Regions from separate parts of the Verrucosispora sp. WMMD703 genome, predicted to be linked through region 1. Evidence: riboswitches for the same ligand, from Rfam matches in the RefSeq annotation. Region 1 holds a riboswitch; each other region holds the start of a gene.
What was found. Region 1 has a riboswitch for cyclic di-AMP ahead of ACN26Z_RS11080 (C39 family peptidase). Riboswitches for the same ligand answer to the same signal wherever they lie in the genome.

Region 2: linked by a shared signal. The riboswitch ahead of ACN26Z_RS02715 (NlpC/P60 family protein) and the one ahead of ACN26Z_RS11080 (C39 family peptidase) in region 1 are both predicted to bind cyclic di-AMP.
Region 3: linked by a shared signal. The riboswitch ahead of ACN26Z_RS24130 (coiled-coil domain-containing protein) and the one ahead of ACN26Z_RS11080 (C39 family peptidase) in region 1 are both predicted to bind cyclic di-AMP.

What each region holds. Positions count from the first base shown of each region.
Region 1 is NZ_JBMHMM010000004.1:2,289,522-2,296,505, forward strand. Features, by position in the region: gene ACN26Z_RS11060 (glycosyltransferase family 2 protein) at 1-1,094, opposite strand, end outside; gene ACN26Z_RS11065 (acyltransferase family protein) at 1,377-2,675, shown strand; gene ACN26Z_RS11070 (hypothetical protein) at 2,786-3,190, shown strand; gene ACN26Z_RS11075 (hypothetical protein) at 3,415-4,173, shown strand; cyclic di-AMP (ydaO/yuaA leader) riboswitch at 4,451-4,591, shown strand; gene ACN26Z_RS11080 (C39 family peptidase) at 4,830-5,693, shown strand; gene ACN26Z_RS11085 (DUF397 domain-containing protein) at 5,794-5,994, opposite strand; gene ACN26Z_RS11090 (helix-turn-helix domain-containing protein) at 5,985-6,797, opposite strand.
Region 2 is NZ_JBMHMM010000004.1:465,998-472,981, reverse strand. Features, by position in the region: gene ACN26Z_RS02730 (zinc metalloprotease) at 290-1,294, shown strand; gene ACN26Z_RS02725 (pyridoxamine 5'-phosphate oxidase family protein) at 1,363-1,899, opposite strand; gene dcd (dCTP deaminase) at 1,977-2,555, shown strand; gene ACN26Z_RS02715 (NlpC/P60 family protein) at 2,643-3,677, opposite strand; cyclic di-AMP (ydaO/yuaA leader) riboswitch at 3,751-3,884, opposite strand; gene ACN26Z_RS02710 (NlpC/P60 family protein) at 4,077-5,087, opposite strand; gene ACN26Z_RS02705 ((Fe-S)-binding protein) at 5,338-6,984, opposite strand, start outside.
Region 3 is NZ_JBMHMM010000004.1:5,205,993-5,212,976, reverse strand. Features, by position in the region: gene surE (5'/3'-nucleotidase SurE) at 1-408, opposite strand, end outside; gene ACN26Z_RS24135 (1-phosphofructokinase family hexose kinase) at 405-1,385, opposite strand; gene ACN26Z_RS24130 (coiled-coil domain-containing protein) at 1,601-2,704, opposite strand; cyclic di-AMP (ydaO/yuaA leader) riboswitch at 2,709-2,840, opposite strand; gene ACN26Z_RS24125 (cation diffusion facilitator family transporter) at 2,993-3,910, opposite strand; gene ACN26Z_RS24120 (HelD family protein) at 4,002-6,116, opposite strand; gene ACN26Z_RS24115 (alpha/beta fold hydrolase) at 6,205-6,984, opposite strand, start outside.

The DNA of each region.
Region 1 (6,984 bases):
AAGGTGCGGTCCTGGGCCGGGTTGCCCGGTGCCGGGTCCGTCCCGCCCGTCGCGGGATCCCCGCCGGTGCTGCCGCGTAGCCGGCCGGCGAGCCGATGGGCCCGCCGCAGCGCCGCGTACGCCAGGTAGCTGTCGCGGCCGACCAGCCGGTGCTTGAGCCCCGACACCCCGCCCGGCCGGGGGTAGCCGCCGCGGGGCAGGTACGTGCGGTAGTGCGCGGCGACCCGGCGGAAGAAGTCCCGGCGCAGGTGCGGATGCAACCGGTCGTCGTTACCCACCACCACCAGGAAGTGGTTCACCATCAGGTCGAACAGTTCCGCGTGCCAGCGCCCGTCGGGATGCCGTTCACGCAGCCAGGCGAAGAGCCGGTCGTACTGCTCGAAGGAGTCGAAGTGCCGGCCGCTGCGCGTCGAGGTGATCGCTCCCTGGCGACCCTGACGGTACAGATAGCAGACCCGGTCCAGCACGCTGATCCGCTCCGCGCCGATCAGCAGCGGATGGCTGAACGGGATGTCCTCGTACCAGCCGGGGTGGAAGCGCAGACCCAACTCGGCCATGAACTCCCGGCGTACCACCTTGTTCCAGGCGGTGTGCTGCACGCGCAGCAGATGCGGCCGGTCGGCCAGTCGCACCACGCCGGGGGTCGCGCGCAGCAGCCGGCTGCTGGCGTCCACCTCCTCGCGCCCACACTCGTGCACCCGCAGGTGGTCGACCATCATCACGTCGGGGCGGTCCGCCCGGAGCCGGTCCAACACGGTCGGGATCGTCCCGGCCGGCAGCCAGTCGTCGCTGTCGACGAACCAGACGTACCGGCCGGTGGCCACGTCCAGGCCCGCGTTGCGGGCCGGCCCGAGGCCGACGTTGCGGTCCAGGTGCAGGACGCGCACCCCGGGATGCTCGGCGGCGTACGCGCGCAGCAGTTCACCGCAGCGGTCCGGTGAGGCGTCGTCGACGGCGACCACCTCGACCTGCGCCGCCTCGTCGTCCGGGACGTCGGCGCGGATGGAGTCCAGGCACTGGCGCAGGTACGCCTCGACGCCGTAAACCGGCACGACGATGCTCAGCAGCGGCGTCGGCGTCGGCGGTGTGACCACCCGGAAACCTTCGGCCACCCGGGTTGACGAACCTGGAACCTGACGTGGCCGGGCGCGGTGAAGTTTTCGAACAGCCGATGAGTGTCAGGTTAACGGCGGGGCACTTGGTGGTCTGAAGGGTCGCCGGTGATCGATCTGGACGAATGCCGCGGTGGGCGGTGCTCCGGAGTGCGGCAGACGGCCGAGCCAGGCAGTTGTCTGCCAGCTACCCGAGGTAGGGTGCCCGGCGGGCCACGAGGAGATGGGCGTGCGGGTGACGTGGTCGAGAACCGGGAGGTGGGCATGACGAGCACTACCCTCGCGGCGTCGGCGACCGCCCCGAGCGAGCGTACGGACGCCGACCGCCTGCCGTCGCTTACCGGACTGCGGTGGATCGCCGCGCTGCTGGTCTTCGGCTTCCATGCCGGCACCATGCGCATCATCGCCGAGCCTGGCCCGCAGGCGGTGGTGGGCGAGATCTTCACCCTGGGTCTGTCCGGGGTGCAGTTCTTCTTCATCCTCAGCGGCTTCGTGCTGGTCTGGTCCGCGCGGCCCGGTGCCTCCCGCCGCCGGTTCTGGCGGCGTCGGTTCGCCAAGATCTATCCGAACCATCTGGTGCTGTGGGCGCTGGCCATGCTGGCGATGCTCTGGTTCGCCGATCCGATCAACCCGGTGGCGGCGCTGGAGAACCTCCTGCTGGTGCAGGCCTGGGACCCCCGGCCCGGCCACTTCTACAGCGTCAACAACGTCAGCTGGTCGCTCTCCTGCGAGCTGTTCTTCTACCTGTGCCTGCCGCTGGTGCTGCCGGCGGTGCGGCGGGCCCGACCGTGGCTGCTGTGGGCCGTGGTGATCGCGGTGCCGCTGCTGATCCTGGCGCTCTGGCCCGGGCAGGCACTGGTGCCGGAGTCGGATCGCTGGTGGTTCGCTCAGGTCTTCCCGCTGGTCCGTTCGCTGGAGTTCTGGATGGGCGTGGCCGCGGCCGAACTCATGCTGCGGGGCCGCTGGCGGGGGCCCGGGCTCCCCGTGGCCAGCCTGATCTTCGTCCTGACCTGGGTGGCGGCCTCCCAGTGGATCCCGGCCGAGTTCTGGGCGGCGCTGCTGGCGGCGGCGTACGTCCTGGTGATCGCCGCGGCGGCCGATGCGGACGTGCACGGGCGGCGCTCGCCGTTGCGCTCCCGCACGATGGTCTGGCTCGGCGAGGTCTCTTTCGCGTTCTACCTGGTGCACGTCTTCGTGATCATGACGATCCTGCGGTTGACCGGCGACTGGGGCACCGGCCTGCCCGGCTGGTGGGGTCCGCTCGCGGTGATCGGATTCCTGCTGCTCACCCTGGGGCTGGCCGCTCTGCTGCACCGGTACGTGGAACAGCCGATGATGCGTCGCCTGGCCCCGTCCGGACCGCCGCGACCCGGCCCGCCGGGCGGCACAGCGCGCACCGAGTCGCCGGGCGGCGCGGTGCGATCCGGGCGGCCGGGCGCGGAGGGCTCCGAGGCATCGGCCGGCCCGTCGGCGGACGGGCTGCCCCGACAGCGGGCGTCCCGGGGCGGTGCGGGCCCGGCCGGAGACGTCGAGCATGGCTCGACCGTCCATCACGGACAGTGAGCTGACGGTAGCCTGACCTGCGCGTATCGACGTTCCCGGCGACGCGCCGGGCGGTTCGACACGCCCGGTGGCTGGTGCGTCCGGGGCGGTCGTGGCGGTAGCGTGACGGGGTGCTTCCTGCCGCGCCCACCCGTCCCTTGTGGTGGTTGGCGCGCTGGGCCACGCGGCTGCTGACCGGGCTCGCGGTCGCCGCCGCCTTCACCCTCGGCGCCTGGGCCCTGCCCGGCCACCCGGCTCCCACTGATCGGCCCGCCGCCCCGGCACCGCTGGCCGACCCCGCCGTGGCACCGGCGTCCGCGGGCCTGGCCGTGCCCTTGGACTTGGCCGCACCCCTCGACCCGTCCGCCACTCTCGATCTGGCCGCCGCCGACCCGACCGGGGTGTCCGCGACGCAGCCGCCGGCCTGTGGTCGGCCCGGGCTGACGGTGCTCGGCAGCGTCGCTGCGGGCGTCACGCGGGGGCCTACGGCCCCGGTCGAGGGCGTCCGGGCCGCCCGCGCCCCACCACACGCCTGATCCCGGCGACACCGCCCGCCTGATCCCCGGCGACCTTCCGTCGCGTCTGCACCGCTCGGGGCCGCACCCGCGCCGAGCCCCTGCCAACCCGTTGCCGCCAGCCGCGCCGTCGGTGCTCCCCAGCACGAGGGGCACCGGCACGAGCCGCGACCGCGCCGCAACGCCATCCGCGAACCGCTGCCGGCACGGCCACCGTCGCCGTACCGATTTCCCGAGGTGCCGACATGGAGAAGACAGTTCTCTACCAGTTCCTGATCGAGGTGCCACGCGCCGCCGCCATCTGGTCGGTCCTGCTCGTCCTGGCGTTGGGCGTACTCACCGTGCTTGTCGCCCGCCCGGAGCCGACCGGGCCAGTGGAGAAACCCGTCGACGAGGACGCGCTCCGCGCCGCGACCGAAGAGGTCGACCTGCGCCGATACGCGGGCGAGGTGGCGGTCGCGGCAGCCGGTGCCGGGCAGAACGCCGAGCGACGCCGCACGGCATGGCGGGTGGCGCAGACGGAACTGGACCGCGCCTGGGCCGCGTACGACCAGGCGGAGGCCGCCGCCCGCCGGCTGGCCGGCGTCGTCGGACTGCCGACCCCGCGCACCCCCCGGACCCCGGCCGAGTACGCGGCCCGCGAGCGCTGGCTGCGCCGGGCCGCGATGGCCGCCCACTGGCGTGGCGACCTGACCGCCCGTCAACTCAGCGATGTGCTGGCGGGCCGGTCCGGCTGGGATCCCCGGCGGCATCCGGCCGAGCAGGAGGTGGTCCTCGTTCGGGTGGTGCGTGACAACCGCCTGGCCGCCTATCGATCGGCCGCCGAGCGGGAGCAGGACCTGTGGCGGGCGGCGGAACTGGCCACCGAGGCGGCCCGCGCCCTCTCCGCCGAGGCGTACGCGGCCGCTGAGCGACTCCGACCGAACCGGCTGCCCGTCTCCGGTCGGGTCACCGCCGGCCGGCGCGACCTTGTCCCGCGCTGGCGTCCGGCTCGGCTTGGCTGAAATTCCGTGAGCTGGGTCACATGGGCCGGAAATTCGGTCACTGTTCGTAGGCGAGGCGATTACCGCAGCAATCTCCGTCGAGATTTCCACCAGCCGTCCGGTTGTTCCCTCAAGGTGCCCGGAATGCCGTCGGTCCCATTGAGCGACGCCAGTTCTCCGATACCCGAAAATTGCCGCAGCGGATCATGTTTAAGCAGGTCAGGGTGGGTTGGCTTCGAGGTGACCGGCCAGTAGTGTCAGCGCGTCCGGTGCGGTAACCGATCGCAGGAAGCGACGCCGTACCGACCCGCTCAATCGTGATCTCACGAACCGGGGACCCACTGCACCACTGGGGTGAATCCGCGAGCCTCGGCCCGCGGTAGGGCGTCTTCCCGCCCGAATCCGTCAGCTAACCCGGTCGGCGGTGACGGAAGGAGTACCAACCCTCGTGCAGTCCGATGTGATCCCCCTGTTCCCCCGCCTCCACGGCACCGCGGTGCCCGTGCTCGCTGGCCCGACCGCCGCGAGCTGACCCCGGTCATCGCCACCGCCCGGGTCTCTCCGGGCGTACCCCTCGAACGGCCTCGTCCCGCTCACCCGGGCGGTCGTCGGCGCGCTGATGCCGACCCGACCGCCGGAGCCGGTGTGCCGTTCTCCCCTCAGCCCGTGGAGGAACCGTGAAGCACACCCTTTCCCGCCGGCTCCGCCGGCTGGTCAGTGAACGCCCCTATCAGCTCGTTGCCGGATCCGCCGTGGCCCTCGTACTGGCCACCGGCACCGGAGCCGCCCTCGCCGGCACCGGGAACACCCCGGCACCCACGCAGACCACGACCGCCGCCGCCGAACTGCGCAGTGACACGGTGGTCGCGCCGAGTCAGGCGGAGGCCGCGCCGACGACCGCCGCGCCGAGCAGCGCGGCACCCAGCAGCGCCGCGCCGGCCAGTGCCGCGCCGGCCAGCGCCGCCGCCTCGCCGTCACCGAAAGCCACCGCGGACCCGGACCTAACCAGCAAGAAGGCGGCACCGAAGCCGCCGGCCTCAGAGGTTCTGGAGTACGACCACCAGGCCCAGATCAACGGCTACTACTGCGGTCCCGCCGCAGTGCGTAACGCGCTGAGCGCCGCCGGTGTCGCGCGTAGTCAGGACGCCCTGGCCAGCCAGCTCGGCACCACGTTCGCCGGCACCAACTCGGCCGAGGACACCACCCGCGTCCTCAACGCCATCGTCAAGGGCGACCCGTACGAGACCACGATGATCCGTGGCGGTGCGGCCACCCCGGCCCAGATGGACCAGCTCCAGGCGGACGTCGTCGCCGCCGTCACCGACGGGCGGGGCGTCGTGGTGAACGTCGCCGGTTCCGTCACCGACACCGACGGCCGCTGGCACTCGTTCCCCGGGGGCCACTACATCGCCGTGGTCGGCTACAAGGACTCCGGCCGGCTGGTGAGGGTCGCCGACTCGGCGGACGCGTCGTACCCGTCGTACTGGCTCAGCACCATCGACCTGGCCAACTGGGCCGCCACCCGGGGCTACTCGGCCTGATCATCGTCCCGCTGCACCCGGAAGCCCTCGGCCCGTTGGCCGAGGGCTTCCGTTTCGGGTACGTCATGCTGGTTGTCGGGTCGACGTAGCTCGGGGTTCGTCAGGCGTGCGTGCGGTGCTGCTTCGCCAGGCCGACGAAGCTCGCCCAGGCGGCCGGTGTGAAGGCCAGTGTGGCGGCGTCGCGGTTCTTCGTGTCGCGGACCAGCACGATGCCGGGCAGGTTGTCGGCGACCTCCACGCAGTCGCCACCGCCGGCGCCGCTGCGGGTGGACTTGCGCCAGGTCGCGCCGTTCAGATCCATGGCTTCACAACATCCTTCATGCGCTCGATCGACTGGCGGCCGGACAGTGCCTCGTTGCGCACCGTCTCCCACCGGGACAGCAGGTCACTCAGGTCGCCGTCCTTGTCGACCAGGACGCCGCCGAGTTGAGTTTCGAGATTACCCACCCAGTCACCGTCCGCGCCCCTCGCCAGGATGAAGGGGCCGGTCAGTCCGATGTGCATGCCGACGCCGGTGGGCACCAGGTGCACGCTGATGTTGGGCCGGGTGGCCAGCGCCATGAGGTGGTGCACCTGCTCGACCAGCACCTCCTTCAGCTCCTCGTCGACCCGCCGCAGCACCACCTCGTCGATCACCGCGATGAGCTGGGGCGGGTCGTCCTGTTCCAGCACCGTCTGCCGGGCCATCCGGTTGGCCAGCCGCCGCTCCACCCCGGCCTCGGTCAGCGCGGCGTCGGTCCGGATCACCGCGCGGGCGTAGCGCTCGGTCTGGAGCAGGCCCGGCACCAGCGTCGGCTGGTAACAGCGGAGCTGCCGGGCGTTCCGCTCCGCCTCCAGGTAGGGCAGGAACCACGCGGGCTGGCGCAGCACCTCGGCGGTCCGCAGCAACTCCTCGAACATGCCCCCCGTCTCCAGGACCTCGTCCGCCCGCTTGGCGTACGGCCGATCGAGCGGGCGGGTGCCCACCTCCACAGCGGACACCAGGGACGCCGAATAGTTCGTCCGCCTACCGAACTCCTCCTGGTTCATGCCCGCGGCAGTACGCAGCCGGCGAAGCTGCGTACGGATCAACTCATGCAGGTCGGAAGGCTGCTCGCGTTCCATGTCCCCTCCACCGGGTCTGTCAAGATCGCCAAGAGGCCGCCCAGCGCTGGATCGGGGCACCCGGACCCCACCGTGGCCAGCGTCGATGCCTTCCGACCGTAGTGCCGTCCTCACCAGACTGTCACGCAACGGGGCCGCTCCCATCCACAGGGGACGGGGCGGTTCTGTCCCGGGGCCGCCCGTGCGC
Region 2 (6,984 bases), 1.8 Mb from region 1:
CAGAACGTCTCGTCCTCGCAACTTCACCGAACCTGCTGCATGAGGGCGGTTCGGAGAGAGCGATATCCCCGAAAGTGCACGGATCTTGGCGACCTTCGACGTGCAGGCCCGGGGCGGGGCGGGGCCGGCGCGGGGCGGGCGGGTAGGCCCGGGGGTGGGGTGGGGAAGAAGTTTCACCATCGCAACATATGGCCATGTTCAAATCTGTCTATCGGTTGTAACGTCTGCCCCACGTTTTCCACACGACGCGACACAACCCCCGGTCGCGTCGCCAGAAAGAGGTGGGCATATGGGACTGCGTCCCGTCCTGCTGAACCGGCGCATGGCCGGCATCGCATCGACGTCACTCGCGCTGGCGCTCGGCGTGGCCACGGTCGGCCTACTGCCGGCCGCGACCACGACCGCGAGCCCGGCTGCGGCCGCCGTCACCGCCGACGAGGTGTGTGAGGATCCGACGGGCACCCTGGCCCGGGCCAAGGCTGGCGGTGCCGCCGGGCACGATCCGAACCAGCTGACCCTCGCCCAGGTGCATCAGCGCGAGGCCGAGTTCGCCGACATCCTGCAGGAGCGAGCCAAGCGAGTCGGCCAACGTACGCTGAACGCCCAGGCCGCTGCGGCCTCGGTAACCATCCCGGTGGTGGTGCACGTGATCCGCCGGGACACGACCCGGGCCGGCGGGAACATCCCCGACTCGATGATCCAGTCCCAGATCAACGTGCTCAACCAGTCGTTCAGCGGCGCGACCGGTGGTGCCGCGACCGCCTTCGCGTTTCAGTTGCAGAGCATCAACCGGGTGACCAACTCGTCGTGGTACCCGATCCGGCAGGGCTCGTCGGCCGAGCGGCAGATGAAGACCCAACTGCGTCAGGGCAGCAAGTCGACGCTCAACATCTACCTTGGCGCGCTCAGCAACAACCTGCTCGGCTGGGCGACCTTCCCGCAGCGCAACCTGAACGTCATGGACGGCGTGGTCGTGCTCAGCGAATCCCTGCCCGGTGGCACCGCCACCAACTACAACCAGGGTGACACCGGCACCCACGAGGTCGGCCACTGGCTGAACCTCTACCACACGTTCCAGGGTGGCTGCTCGGGCAGCGGTGACCAGGTCGGGGACACCCCGGCCGAAGCCTCGCCGGCAAGCGGCTGCCCGACCGGCCGGGACACCTGCTCCAGCCAGGGCCTCGACCCGATCACCAACTTCATGGACTACTCGTACGACGGCTGTATGTACCAGTTCACCCCCGGCCAGGCCACCCGCATGATCAACGCCTGGAACTCCTACCGCGCGGCATAGCACCAGCGCAGCACCGCGTACCACAGGTGCCGGCTCCGTCGGACGGGGCCGGCACCTGCGCATGTGGGTCAGGCGGCGCGGCGGTGATGCCTCCCGGAGTGGGCCGGCACCGGGCGTACGGCCTGAGGCGCGACACCGGCCGGGTCCAGCCAGACCTGGACCGCCGGGCTGGACGCCAACTCGCTCGGCCCGCCCACCGACTGCTCGCGCCGGGCCAGCATTGCCACGTCGACCGTGAACTCGAAGAGGCGCCAGTCGGCGTGCGGGGCGGCCCGCGCGGCGAGCGCCAACCGGGCGACCGTGGCGTCGTCGGTGACTGGCCGGGCGCGTCCGGCGACGTACGCCTCGTCGTCGCTCTCCTCCGGCGGAAACGAGTGCAGCGCGTAACGACCGTCGCGTTCCAGGTCGCGCCGCTTCGGTGAGTCGATCACGAAGCAGTAGAGACCGTCGTCGGTGATCACCGGAGAAACCGGGTGCACCCGGGGCCCGCCGTCGGCACGAACCGTGGCCAGGTAGCCGAAGCCGGGGCCGTACTGCTGCATGAGAAGGCGGATCCCGTCGGCGAGTCGAGGCTCGTCAGCGGCGAATTCGGTCCAGGAAGCCATGCCGACATCTTATCGAACACACGTTCGAAGCGGGTAGTCCGACACGCGTGTCACATACCGGCAGCTATGGTGTGGCGATGCTGCTCTCCGACCGTGACCTGGTGTCCGAGATCAAGGCGGGCACCCTGGCGCTCGAACCGTTCGAGCCCACGCTGGTGCAGCCCTCCAGCATCGACGTACGACTGGACAAACTGTTCCGGGTCTTCAACAACCACCTCTACACCCACATCGACCCGGCGACCCGACAGGACGACCTCACCTCCGCCGTCGAGGTGCCCGACGGCCAAGCGTTCGTGCTGCACCCGGGCGAGTTCGTGCTCGCCTCGACGCTTGAGGTCATCTCGCTGGGCGACCAGCTCGCCGGCCGCCTCGAAGGCAAGTCCAGCCTGGGAAGACTCGGCCTGCTCACTCACTCGACCGCCGGCTTCATCGATCCCGGCTTCTCCGGTCACGTCACCCTGGAGCTGTCCAACGTGGCCAACCTGCCGATCACCCTCTGGCCGGGCATGAAGATCGGGCAGCTCTGTATCTTCCGGCTCTCCTCGCCGGCCGAGCACCCGTACGGCTCGGCCGTCTACGGTTCCCGTTACCAGGGCCAGCGCGGCCCGACGCCGAGTCGCGCCTGGCAGAGCTGGCGCACCTGGCCCACCCGCTGACACCGCAGGGTCGCTGCGGGCGATGATTCACTGCCCGTGCCGCGACCGCCGCACCCGTAAGGGCCCGACGTCGTACGCTCCGAAGCCTCAGCCCGGCCGGCCGAAGCTGTGCACCGGGCCGCTGTCCAGTCGCTTCATCTTGACCGGCTGACCCGCCCGGGAGGCGTGCACCACCCAGCCACCACCGACGTACATGCCGACGTGGTGCAGGTCCCGGTAGTAGAAGACGAGGTCGCCGGGGCGCAGTGCGCCGCGACTGACCGACGCGGTGACCCGGCGCTGCCTGGCCGCGTTGTGCGGCAGTGCGACACCGGCCCGCGACCATGCGGCCAGCGTCAGCCCGGAGCAGTCGTACGCGTTCGGGCCTTCGGCGCCCCAGGAGTACGGCTTGCCGATCTGGGCGCAGGCGAAGGTGACCGCCTCACCGGCCGGTCCGCCGGGGTAGCTGGCCGGACAGGGTGCCGGCCGCAGCGGGCCACCGCCACCCTTGCCGTACGCCCGTAGCCGGAGCCGCTGCAACCGGTCGATTTCGGCGTCGATCCGTCGCCGCTTGTCGGCGAGGTCGGCCTCGGTGTGGGCGAGCTGATCGATGGTGTGGTCCAGCCCGGCCTTGGCCGCGGCGAGTTCGTCGCGCAGTTCACTCGCGTGCCGGACGTCCTGCTGCTGCACGCGCGCATACCGGTCGAGCAGGCCGAGCTGCTCGACGACTTCGCCCGGCGACCGGCTGCCCAGCAGCGCGTTGACGGCCCGCACCTGCTCGCCCTTGTACGCGCCGGCAGCGAGCTTGCCGACCCTGTCCATCGCCTGGTCCACCTGGCGTTGCAGCGGCGCGATCCGAGCGGCCAGCGCGTCCGCCTCCCGCCGCTTGCCGGCCAGGTCCTGCCGGGTGGCGTTGTGCTGTTCGATGACGGGTTCGAGCCGGTTCCAGTCCTCGTCGATCCGGCGCTCGATGTCGGCGACCGTGGGGTCGGCCCAGGCCGCCGCCGCACCGCCGGTCAACATCACGGCGGTCGCGGCCAGGGCGGCGGGGATGCAGCGGTACCAGCGGAAACGCGGCGCTGCCGTCGGCCGGCCGGGCAATTCCGGACGCGGTGACGGCGGCCGCGGGGCATGGTCTGCCACCGGGCTCAGCACTCCTTCTTCCCATACCGCCTACCGGGTCAGGCCCTGTGTCGGAGTCTGGACTCCGCCTCGGCTCGACCGAGGACTTCGACACAGGGCCTAGCTGACGGGTTCGGGCGAGAAGGGGCGCCCTACCGTGCCCCGCACGGATTCACCCCGGGTACCTGGTTCCCGGCTCGCTCACGAGCGATTCGGCGGTGTCGGACCGTTACCGCCCCGGATGGACGGACCTGCCAGCGGTCGACGATTACCCAGCGTAGGGACGATCAGCGTCGATACGCAACACAACCACACCGTCACTGTGGGTGCTGACATCCGACAATGGCGAGGGCCCCCGTCGACTTGACCGGGGACCCTCGGGAGATCCTGTGCGACCGCTCAGCGGGCGCTGGTGGCGGCTCAGCCGGGTCGGCGGAAACCGGCGAGCGGCATGGTCGTGATCGGCGAGACGTTTACCGGCTTACCGGCTCGGGCCGCATGCACCATCTGGTTGTTGCCCAGGTAGAGCCCCACGTGGTGCAGGTCGCTGAAGAAGAAGACCAGGTCACCCGGACGGGCGTCGGACCGCGAGATTGCCTTGCCCTCGTTCCACTGTGCGCCGGTGAAGTGGGTGAGCGAGATGCCGGCAGCCCGGTAGGCGTACTGGGTCAGACCCGAGCAGTCGAACGAGTTCGGGCCGGTGGCGCCCCACACGTACGGCTTGCCGACCTGGGCGCATGCCGTACGGATGGCGGTGCGAGCGGCATCGCTGACCACACCGTTGATGGTCGGGCAGTTGGTGGTCTTCACCGTGGTCACCGGCAGCGACCGTTCGAGCCGCTTGATCTCGGCGTCGATCTGCTTCTTCTTCGCCGCCAGCTGCTTCGCCTTCGTCTCCTGGTCGGCGATCAGGGCGTCGAGCTTGGCCTTCTGGTCGTCGTACTTCTTGCGGATCTTCATGACGCCTTCGAGCTCGCGGCGCTCCTGCGACGCGAGTCGGTCAAGGAAGGCCATCTGCTCGCCGAGCTCGTTCGGCTTGGAGTTGAGCAGCACAACACCGATCTCTTTGGACGGGCCGGTGATGTAGTACCGGGAGGCGAGATCGGCGACCCGGTTCATCGCCAGCTCGGTCTCCAGAGCCAGCGGCTGGATCTTCTTCTCCAGGCTCTTCGACTTCTGCTTGTTGACCCGCAGCTGGGAGCGCACCTTGTTGTACTGCTCGATTGTGGGTTCCAGCTTCTCCCACTGCTTGTCGATCTGGGCCTCGATCTCGTCGACCGAGGGTTCGGCGTACGCGGGGGCGGCGAGCAGGCCGGCACCGACCGCGGCGGCGGCGACGAGGACGACCAGCCCACGGGCGGCCCTACGCAGGCCACCCGGACGAGATCGCCCTGGCGCACGACGATGGAGGGGCATGGTTGCCACCGGCAGCGTCTCCTTTGCAGCCGACCACCGGGCGTCCCGCGAGCGGTAAGGGGCGGGGACAGACGACCCATGGCGGTCGGTGCCCAACATTAGGGAACGGTAGGTGGGGAATCAAGGCGACCAACGGCTCATTCACCTTTGCGCGACGGTACGCATACAAAGGGTGTCGACCAATTCGTTACAGTTACGCATGTCAATTAAAAACCGGGCGGGCGGCACTGGTTGAGGTGCCGCCCGCCCGGTGCGTTGAAGGCGGTCAACCGGCCACCGGCGTGCTGTCCCCGGTGCCGCCGACCCGCTCGGGCTTGACCGACCGGAGCAGGACGCTGGCCACGTCGATCACCTCGACCTGCTCGCCGGCACCCTTGCCGTTGACACCGTCGCTGAGCATTGTCGAGCAGAACGGACAGCCGACGGCGACCGTCCTCGCTCCGGTGGACATGGCCTCCTCGACCCGGTCCACGTTGATCCGCTTGCCGATGCGCTCCTCCATCCACATGCGGGCGCCACCGGCACCACAGCAGAAGGAGCGCTCGCTGTTACGCGGCATTTCGGTCAGCTCACCCTCGATGGCGCTGCCGAGCACCTCGCGCGGCGGGGTGAAGACCCGGTTGTGCCGCCCCAGGTAACACGGGTCGTGGTAGGTCACACCGCCGTCGACCGGCTGCACCGGGGTGAGCCTGCCGGTGGCGACCAGGTGGGCCAGCAACTGGGTGTGGTGCACCACCTCGAACTCACCGCCCAGTTGGCCGTACTCATTGCCCAGCGTGTTGAAACAGTGCGGGCAGGTTGCGACGATCTTGCGCTTGGTCTTCTCCCGACCCTCGAACGCTTCGTTCAGCGTCTCGACATTCTGTTGCGCGAGCATCTGGAAGACGAACTCGTTGCCGATCCGTCGGGCCGGGTCGCCGGTGCAGGTCTCCCCCTCGCCGAGGATGGCGAAGGAGACCCCCGCCTCGTTCAGCAGGGTCGCGACGGCCCGGGTGGTCTTCTTCGCCCGGTCCTCGAACGCGCCGGCGCAGCCCACCCAGAAGAGGTACTCGAAGTCCTCGACCTCGCCGACCCGGGGCACCTCGAAGTCGAGCCCCTTGGTCCAGTCCTCACGGGTGTTCTGCGGCGCACCCCACGGGTTGCCCTTGTTCTCCAGGTTGCGCAGCATCACGCCCGCCTCGGAGGGGAAGCTGGACTCGATGAGGACCTGGTAGCGACGCATGTCGACGATGTGGTCGACATGCTCGATGTCCACCGGGCACTGCTCGACGCAGGCGCCGCAGGTGGTGCAGGACCAGAGCACGTCGGGGTCGATCACGCCGCCGGCCTCGGCATCGCCGATCAGCGGCTTCGCCGCCTCGGCGAGGGCCAGCACGTCGACATGGGCGAGCTGCGCGGCGGTGGCCTTCTCCTCACCGGTGAGGTCCTTGCCACCGCCGGCCAGCAGGTAGGGCGCCTTGGCGTACGCATGATCCCGCAGGCTGAGCACGAGCAGCTTCGGCGACAGCGGCTTGCCGGTGTTCCACGCCGGGCACTGCGACTGGCAGCGGCCACACTCGGTGCAGGTGCTGAAGTCCAGCAGACCCTTCCAGGTGAACTGCTCGACCTGGGCGACGCCGAACTGGTCGGACTCCGGGTCGGCCTCCTCGAAGTCGAGCGGCTTGCCGTCGCTCATCATCGGCCGCAGCGCGCCGAGGCCGGAGCCGGCCGAACCCGGCTTGCGCTTGAAGAAGATGTTGGGGAAGGCCAGGAAGCGGTGCCAGGCCACACCCATGGTCACGTTCAACGAGATCACGATGACCCAGGCCATCGAGATCGAGATCTTGACGAGCGCGGCGACGCTGACGCCGGAGTCCCAGGCTGGCAGCAGGGCACCGACCGCGTGACTGAGCGGGGTGGCCCAGGTGGGGTA
Region 3 (6,984 bases), 2.9 Mb from region 1:
CAGCGACACCGCCATCGCCCGGCAGCCGTTGGCCGCAGCGGTGAAGGCGGCCCCGACGGTGCCGGAGTGCAGCACCGCGCGGCCGGCGTTGGCGCCGCGGTTGATGCCCGACAGCAGCACCGACGGCGGCGGTCCGAAGGCACCGTGTACGGCGATGAGCGCGATGAACCCGGGCGAGCCACCGACGCCGAACGCCGGCACGCCGTCGAGTTCCGGTAACGGATGGTCGTGGACCACCACGTGCCCGTCCTGCTCCATGGCGCTCATCGCGGCGCTGGTGCCGCTCGCCTCCTCCAGTGGGGCAGCCACCACCACGTCCAGGCCCCGGTCGACGGCCGCCCGAGCCAGCGCCTGGATGCCCGGCGCGGCGATCCCGTCGTCGTTGGTGATCAACACCCGCAGCGTCATCGGCCACCCGCCCGTTGTGCCAGTTCGTCGGGGGTGGTCCGCTCCTGGGGACGGCTGCCCGCCGGTTCCAACCGGACCCGGTCGACGAGGCCGTTGATCGAGTCGAGGCGGCCGGTGCCGAGGCCGTGTCGGGTGACGTTGAGCGCGCCGGCCGCCGCGCCGGTACGGATCGCCGTGCGGACGTCGCCGCCCCGGGCCACCACGGCGGCCACCCCGGCGGTCATCGAGTCGCCCGCCCCGCGCGGGTCGGCGGCCTCCAGCCGCGGCATCCGCACCTCGAACACCTCGCCGTCGACAAGCGCCAACGCGGGCTTGTCGGCCCGGCTGACCACCACGTTCTCGGCGCCGGAGGCGTGCAGGTCGTACATCGCGCGGGTGAGCGCCTCCTCGTCGTCGCCGTCGGCCCGCCCGTCGGCGATCAGCTCCTCGTGGCTGACCTTGAGAAAGAAGACACCGCTTTCCAGGACGGCGGCGAGGTGCTCGCCGCAGAGATCCACCACCACCCGGCCACCGTTGGCACCGAGATCGGCCGCGAAGCGCCGGTAGAGGTCGGCGGGGACCAGGGACGGATGGTTGGGCCCGCTCAACACGCTCACCGGCGCGCGCAGGCCCTCGCCGAGTGCGAGGTTGTAGAGCTCGTCCAACTCGTGCCGGCTCAACGGCTGGCCGATGACGTCGACGATCTCCTGGCGGGTCCCCTCGCGGCGGTCGTGCACGTACCCGCCGGTGCCGCCGGAGTCGCGGGCCACCACCTTGAGGTCGACTCCCTCGCTTACCAGCAACGGTTGCAGTACCTGCCCGACCTCGCCGCCGAGCGCCGCGCAGAGCACCACGTCGACGCCGAGGGACAGCACCATCCTGGCCTGCCACACCCCCTGCCCGCCCGGGTGCAGGTGCAACTCGGGTGCGTCGCTCGGCTGGTCGATGGTCACGGTCAGCAGCGGTGTCGGTGCGAAGATCATGACGCGGCCGGTCATGACCGCTCCCCGTTGTCCGTACCGCCGCCGGGCCTGGCGATTCGCTCGTTCATGGCGTTCCTCCCGTTAGCGGACAAATACCGCTTCCTGGTACGACGGTAACCAAGGAGGCGCGTCGATGCGCGCCGAAGGGACGGTGCCCCGCCGGCCAACGGTGAAACGCAGCGCCGGGTGAACCGCTCGTGAAGAGCAGTTCACCCGGCGCGACGAGGAAGTCAGTACACCGACAGGTGGACGTGGTTGGTGTGGTCGCTGGACGGGTCACCCCGGGCGCCGCTGTACGACTTCCAGCCGCTGCTGGGCAGCCAGATCTGCCTGTACCAGATCACGTAGAGCACCGCGAGCCGGTCGGCGTTCTTGACGAAGTACGCCGCCAGGTTGTTGCCGTAGGTCCGGTCGCCTCCGGTCGCGTCCCCGCCGAAGCCGTTCTTCTGGGCGGCGAAGTCGCAGGCCCGACCCTTCGGGTGCTCGCCCGAGCCGCCGGAGCGGTAGCAGGAGACGTACCGGGTGAAGCCAGCCGACTTGGCCTGCTTCAGCGCATGCAGGGTGCGTGGGGTGATGCAGCCGTTGGCCGGGGTGGGGTCGTTGACGCTGCACGACTCCGAGGGCCACGACCCGTCGGAGTTGCGGGGAGCGGGCTTGGCGGTGGGACTCGACCCGCTGCTCCGCGACGGTGACCGGGCGGCCCGCTCGGCGGCCCTGGCCCGTTCGGCCGCCTCGTCCCGCTCGATGGCCACGGTCAACGCCCGCTCGGCCTGGTCCTTGCGCTTGGCCATCACGGCCACCTGCTTGCGCTGCTCCTGGATCTCCACGTCCAGGGCCTGCTTGGTGGCGCTGACCTCGTCCCGGGCCACCTGGAGCTCACGCAGCGCGCGATCCTCGTTGGCAGCCACCGCGTCCAGCGCTGCCGCCCGGTCCATGAAGCCGGCCGGTGAACCGCTGTTGAGCAGAGCCGACGCGGCGCCCAGCCGCCCGGTGCGGTACGCCTGTGCGGCGATCTCGGCGACCTTGGTGCCCCGCTCGGCGACCTGACTCTCGGTCGTCTTGAGCTGCTCGGCAAGCTTCTTCTGGCGCTTGACCGAGCGGTCGAGTGCGGTCTTGGCGTCGAGGTAGCCCTTGCTGGCGGCCTCCAGTTGGGCCCGCAGCGCCGGGGTGCCACCCTCGTCGTCCACGTCGCCCGGGGCAGCCGCCCGCAATGGCGGCGATGCCGCGGCGGCGGGGGTGAAGGGGGCCAGCGCGACGCCGAGAGTGAGGGCGAGCGCGGCGGCGATCAGGGCCGCCGTACGGGCGGCCGGTCTTACCGTTGCCACTGCTGGCATGCACGTTTCCTTCCGTCAGCCGCCGACCGGGTTAGCTGACGGGTTCGGGACGGAAGATCCCTACCGCTGACGCGGATACACCCCAGGAACCTGGTTCCCCGGTTCGCCCTGGCGGGCGATTAGGCGGCGGCCGCCGCCGGCACCTGTGGGTGCCGCCTGGCGGAGGCCGGGTCCGAGCCTACCGGTGCCCATGTGACCGGTGCAGCTGCTGTTACTGCTGGTGTTCAGTTGTTGACTAGTAGAACAGACCAAAAGCGGACAATGACCCCTTTTCTCTGATTCTTCCGGTCACCACTGCGCCGCCCCGCAGTGCCCGGGATCCGACCGCGGCTCGATCTGGAGGGTCGCGTGCTCGATCTGGAAGTCCTCGTGCAGCGCCGAGCGGGCCGCCGCCAGCACGGCGCCGACGTCGGCGCCCGGTCTGACGGTGAGGTGCGCCGAGGCGACCTCCATGCCGGAGGTCAACGTCCAGACGTGCAGGTCGTGGACGCCGGCCACGCCCGGCACCGCGGCCAGCCGGTCATACACCGCGGTGACCTGAAGGTGTTCCGGAGCGGCCTGGACCAGGATGCGTACCGCGGCCCGGCCCAGGCGCCACGTCCGGGGCAGGATGAACGTGGCGATCGCGGTGGCCACCAGAGGGTCGGCCCACCACCAGTCGGTCACGGCGATCAGCAGGGCGGCCGCGATCACGCCAAGCGAACCGAGCAGGTCCGCCAGCACCTCCAGATACGCCCCGCGCAGGTTGATGCTCTCCCGCGCCCCCGGACGCAGGAGGGCGAACGCGGCGACGTTGGCGAGCAGGCCGAGTGCGGCCACCACCAGGACCGGGCCGGCGAGCACCTCGGGCGGATCGCCGATTCGGCGTACCGCCTCGACCAGCACGTACACCGCGACGCCGGAGAGCAGTACGGCGTTGGCCAGGGCCGCGAGCACCTCCAGTCGGTAGAGCCCGAAGGTGCGTTGCGGGTCCGTGTCGGCCCGACGGGTGGCAGCCACGGCCGCGAGGGCCATCCCGATGCCCAACACGTCGGTGAACATGTGCCCGGCGTCGGAGAGCAGGGCCAGCGAACCGGTCCGCAGAGCGGTGCCTGCCTCGATCACCATCAGCGCGCTGAGCAGGGCGAACGCTGCCCACAGCCGGCCGGAGTGGCGGTGGGCGGCGTTCGACACCGCAGCGTGGTGGTGGTCATGGCCGGCGCCCACCCAGACACCTTGCGTCGTCCGCCGGACCGGGGACGGAGCTATGCCAACATCGCTATGTATGCAATCGTCGGGCGGGTCGCGGTGCTCGGGTTCACCCGGCCGGGTCGACGGTGGTCAACCGCTGGGTGGCCCGGGACAGGGCGACGTAGAGGGTACGGACACCGGAGCCCGGCTCCGCCCGGATCTCCGCCGGGGCGACCAGCACCACACCGTCGTACTCCATGCCCTTGGCCTCCAGGCTGGTCACCACCTGCAACCGCTGCCCGCCCAGCGCCCCCAGCCAGGCCGCGACCTGGTCCCGTCGGGGCACCGGAGTGATCACGCCGACGGTCCCCTCGACCTCGCCGAGCAGGGCGCTGGCGGCTGTCACGACTGTGGTCTCCAGCTCGGGCGCCGGCACCTCGAGCTGGAGTGGATCGATCCCGGTGGAACGGACCGCGGTGGGCAACGCGAGATCCGGGTACGCCCGCCGGATCTCGGCCGCCGCCACCGCGAAGATCTCCGCCGAGTTGCGGTAGTTCGTGGTGAGCGTGAAGCGGTGCCGGCGGCGGCGCCCCAGCGCCTGGTCGCGGGCCCGGGCCAACTCCTGTGGATCTCCCGTCCACGCGGTCTGCGCCGGATCACCCACCACCGTCCAGGACGCCAGCCGCCCGCGCCGGCCCACCATCCGCCACTGCATCGGTGAGACGTCCTGGGACTCGTCGACCACCAGGTGGGCGTAGTCGCGGTAGTCCTCAGGGCGTTCCCGGGCGGCCTGCCGGGCAGCCCGCTGCCGGTCGGCAGCGGTGCTCAGCTCACGTACCCCGCCGGCCAGCTGGAACGGGTCCCGTTTCGGGCGGGCGGGACGCATCGGCTTGCCGAGCAGCGCGTCCAACTCGTCCAGCAGCGCGACGTCGGCCACGGTCGGCCCGTCCGTGGCCAGCTCCCGGTACGCCGCACCGAGCAGCCGGATCTCGGCACCGGAGAGCAGGCCCCCGCCGTACCGGCGCAGCCGCTGCGGTTCGGCCAACCAGGCGAGCACGTGCCGCGGATGCAGCCGGGGCCACCACGCCTTGAGGAACTCGCGGAAGTCCGTCCGGTCGATCAGCTCGTCCTCGAAGGCACGCTGTTCGGGCAACCCGGCGATGCCCAGCCGGCGAGCCTGCGCCCAGAGCGCGGCGAGCACGCCGTCGAAGCCGGCCCGACGCACCTCGTTGCGGCGGGCGCCGCGGGGCAGCGCGCGGTCCCGGATGGCGTCCAGCTCGGCCCGCTCCAACCGCAGCAACGTGCCCCGGTACAGCAGGCGCAGCTCGGTCGGGGAGTCGGGGACCGCGTCCCGGGCCGCCCGTTCCAGCACCCGGCGCATTCGCAGCGAGCCCTTGATCGCCGCCACCTCGGGCGGGTCGGTGCGGGTGGCCACCACCCCGGGAAACAGGGTGCCCAGCGAGCGCAGGGTGGCGGTGTCCTCGCCCAGCGACGGCAGCACCGAGGCGATGTACTCGACGAAGACCGAGGAGGGACCGATCACCAGGATGCCGCCTCCGGCGTACCGGCTGCGGTCGGCGTAGAGCAGGTACGCCGCGCGATGCAGCGCCACCGCCGTCTTGCCGGTGCCCGGGCCGCCGGAGACGAGGGTCACTCCCGAGCCGGGGGAGCGGATCGCCTCGTCCTGCTCGCGCTGGATGGTGGCCACGATGTCCCGCATGCCCCGGCCGGTGGTCCGGGACAGGGTGGCCAGCAGCGCGCCGTCGCCGACCACCGGCATGTCCGTCGGGGCCGCGTCCGGGTCCAGCAGGTCGTCCTCGATCCGGGTGACCCGCTCCCCGCTGGACTGGATCGTCCGACGCCGGACGACGCCCAGCGGCTCGGCCGGGGTCGCCCGGTAGAAGGCGGCGGCAGCCGGGGCCCGCCAGTCCACCACAAGCGTGGTGGCGTCCTCGTCGCGGATACCGAGTCGCCCGACATACAGGGTCTGCCCGTCACGCAGGTCGAGTCGGCCGAAGACCAACCCCTCGTACTCGGCGTCGAGCACATGGCGTCGCTGCGCGGCGTGGAAGACCATCGCGTCGCGTTCGACAAGCGCACCGAAGTTGCCGACCCGGGCCAGCCGGTAGCCCTCCCGTTCCGCGCGCACTGCCGATCGGCGCAGCTCGGCCAGTCGCGCGTACACCCGGTCGAGATGCCGTTGCTCGGCGGCGATCTCCTGATCCAGGGTGCTCTGATCCACCGCTCGCTCTCCTCGTGACGCCGCCTGGCCAACCGCACGAGATTACGCCCCGCCGCCGAGCTGGGCGGAACGGCATTGGGCGGGACGGTCAGGCGTGGACGCGCCGCTGGGTCGGTAGGTCGTCCAGGACCCGGCGCAACACGCCGGCCAGGGCGGCGTTGACCTCCTCGGGACGCTCCATCATCAACATGTGTCCGGCACCGGGGCAGACGGTCAGCTCGGTGGCGGGCAGCGCGGCGGCGATGGACTGCGCACACGGCGGCGGGGTGAGCCGGTCCCGGTCGCCGACCAGCGCCGCCGCCGGCAGGTGAGCCAGCGCGGTGAGCGTGGCCAGCCGGTGCTGGGTGCCGATGGAGGCGCGGAACCCGCCGATCGACCGCAGCGAGGCGCGGGCCACCGCCGAGGTGACCAGCCGGATGTCCGTGGCGTCGCAGCTGTCCCCGAACAGCATCCACCGGATGCTCGGTCGGAGCGCGCGCAACAGGGCGCGAGGCGGTCGCCAGGCGCCGCAGCGGGCGAGAACCCCGGCGCCGGTGGTCTCGGCCAGCCGGATGATCCGGGCGATCCGGGGAGAAAGGCCGTAGACGGTGTGGGTGTGCCCTTCGGCGGTGGTGGAGACGAAGACCAGACCGGCGGTGCGTCGGGAGAAGTGGTCCGGGTGGCGGTGCGCGTACTCCATGATCGTCATGCCGCCCATCGAGTGGCCGACCAGCACCACCGGGCCGGTGGGCGCCACCGCGTCCAGCACCGCGGCCAGGTCGTCGCCCAGTTGGGCCAGGGTCGCCGTGGGCAGCGCCATGCAGCTGGACCGACCGTGCCCACGCGCGTCGTAGGTGACCACCCGGACCGAGCCGAACGTCTCGCGGAG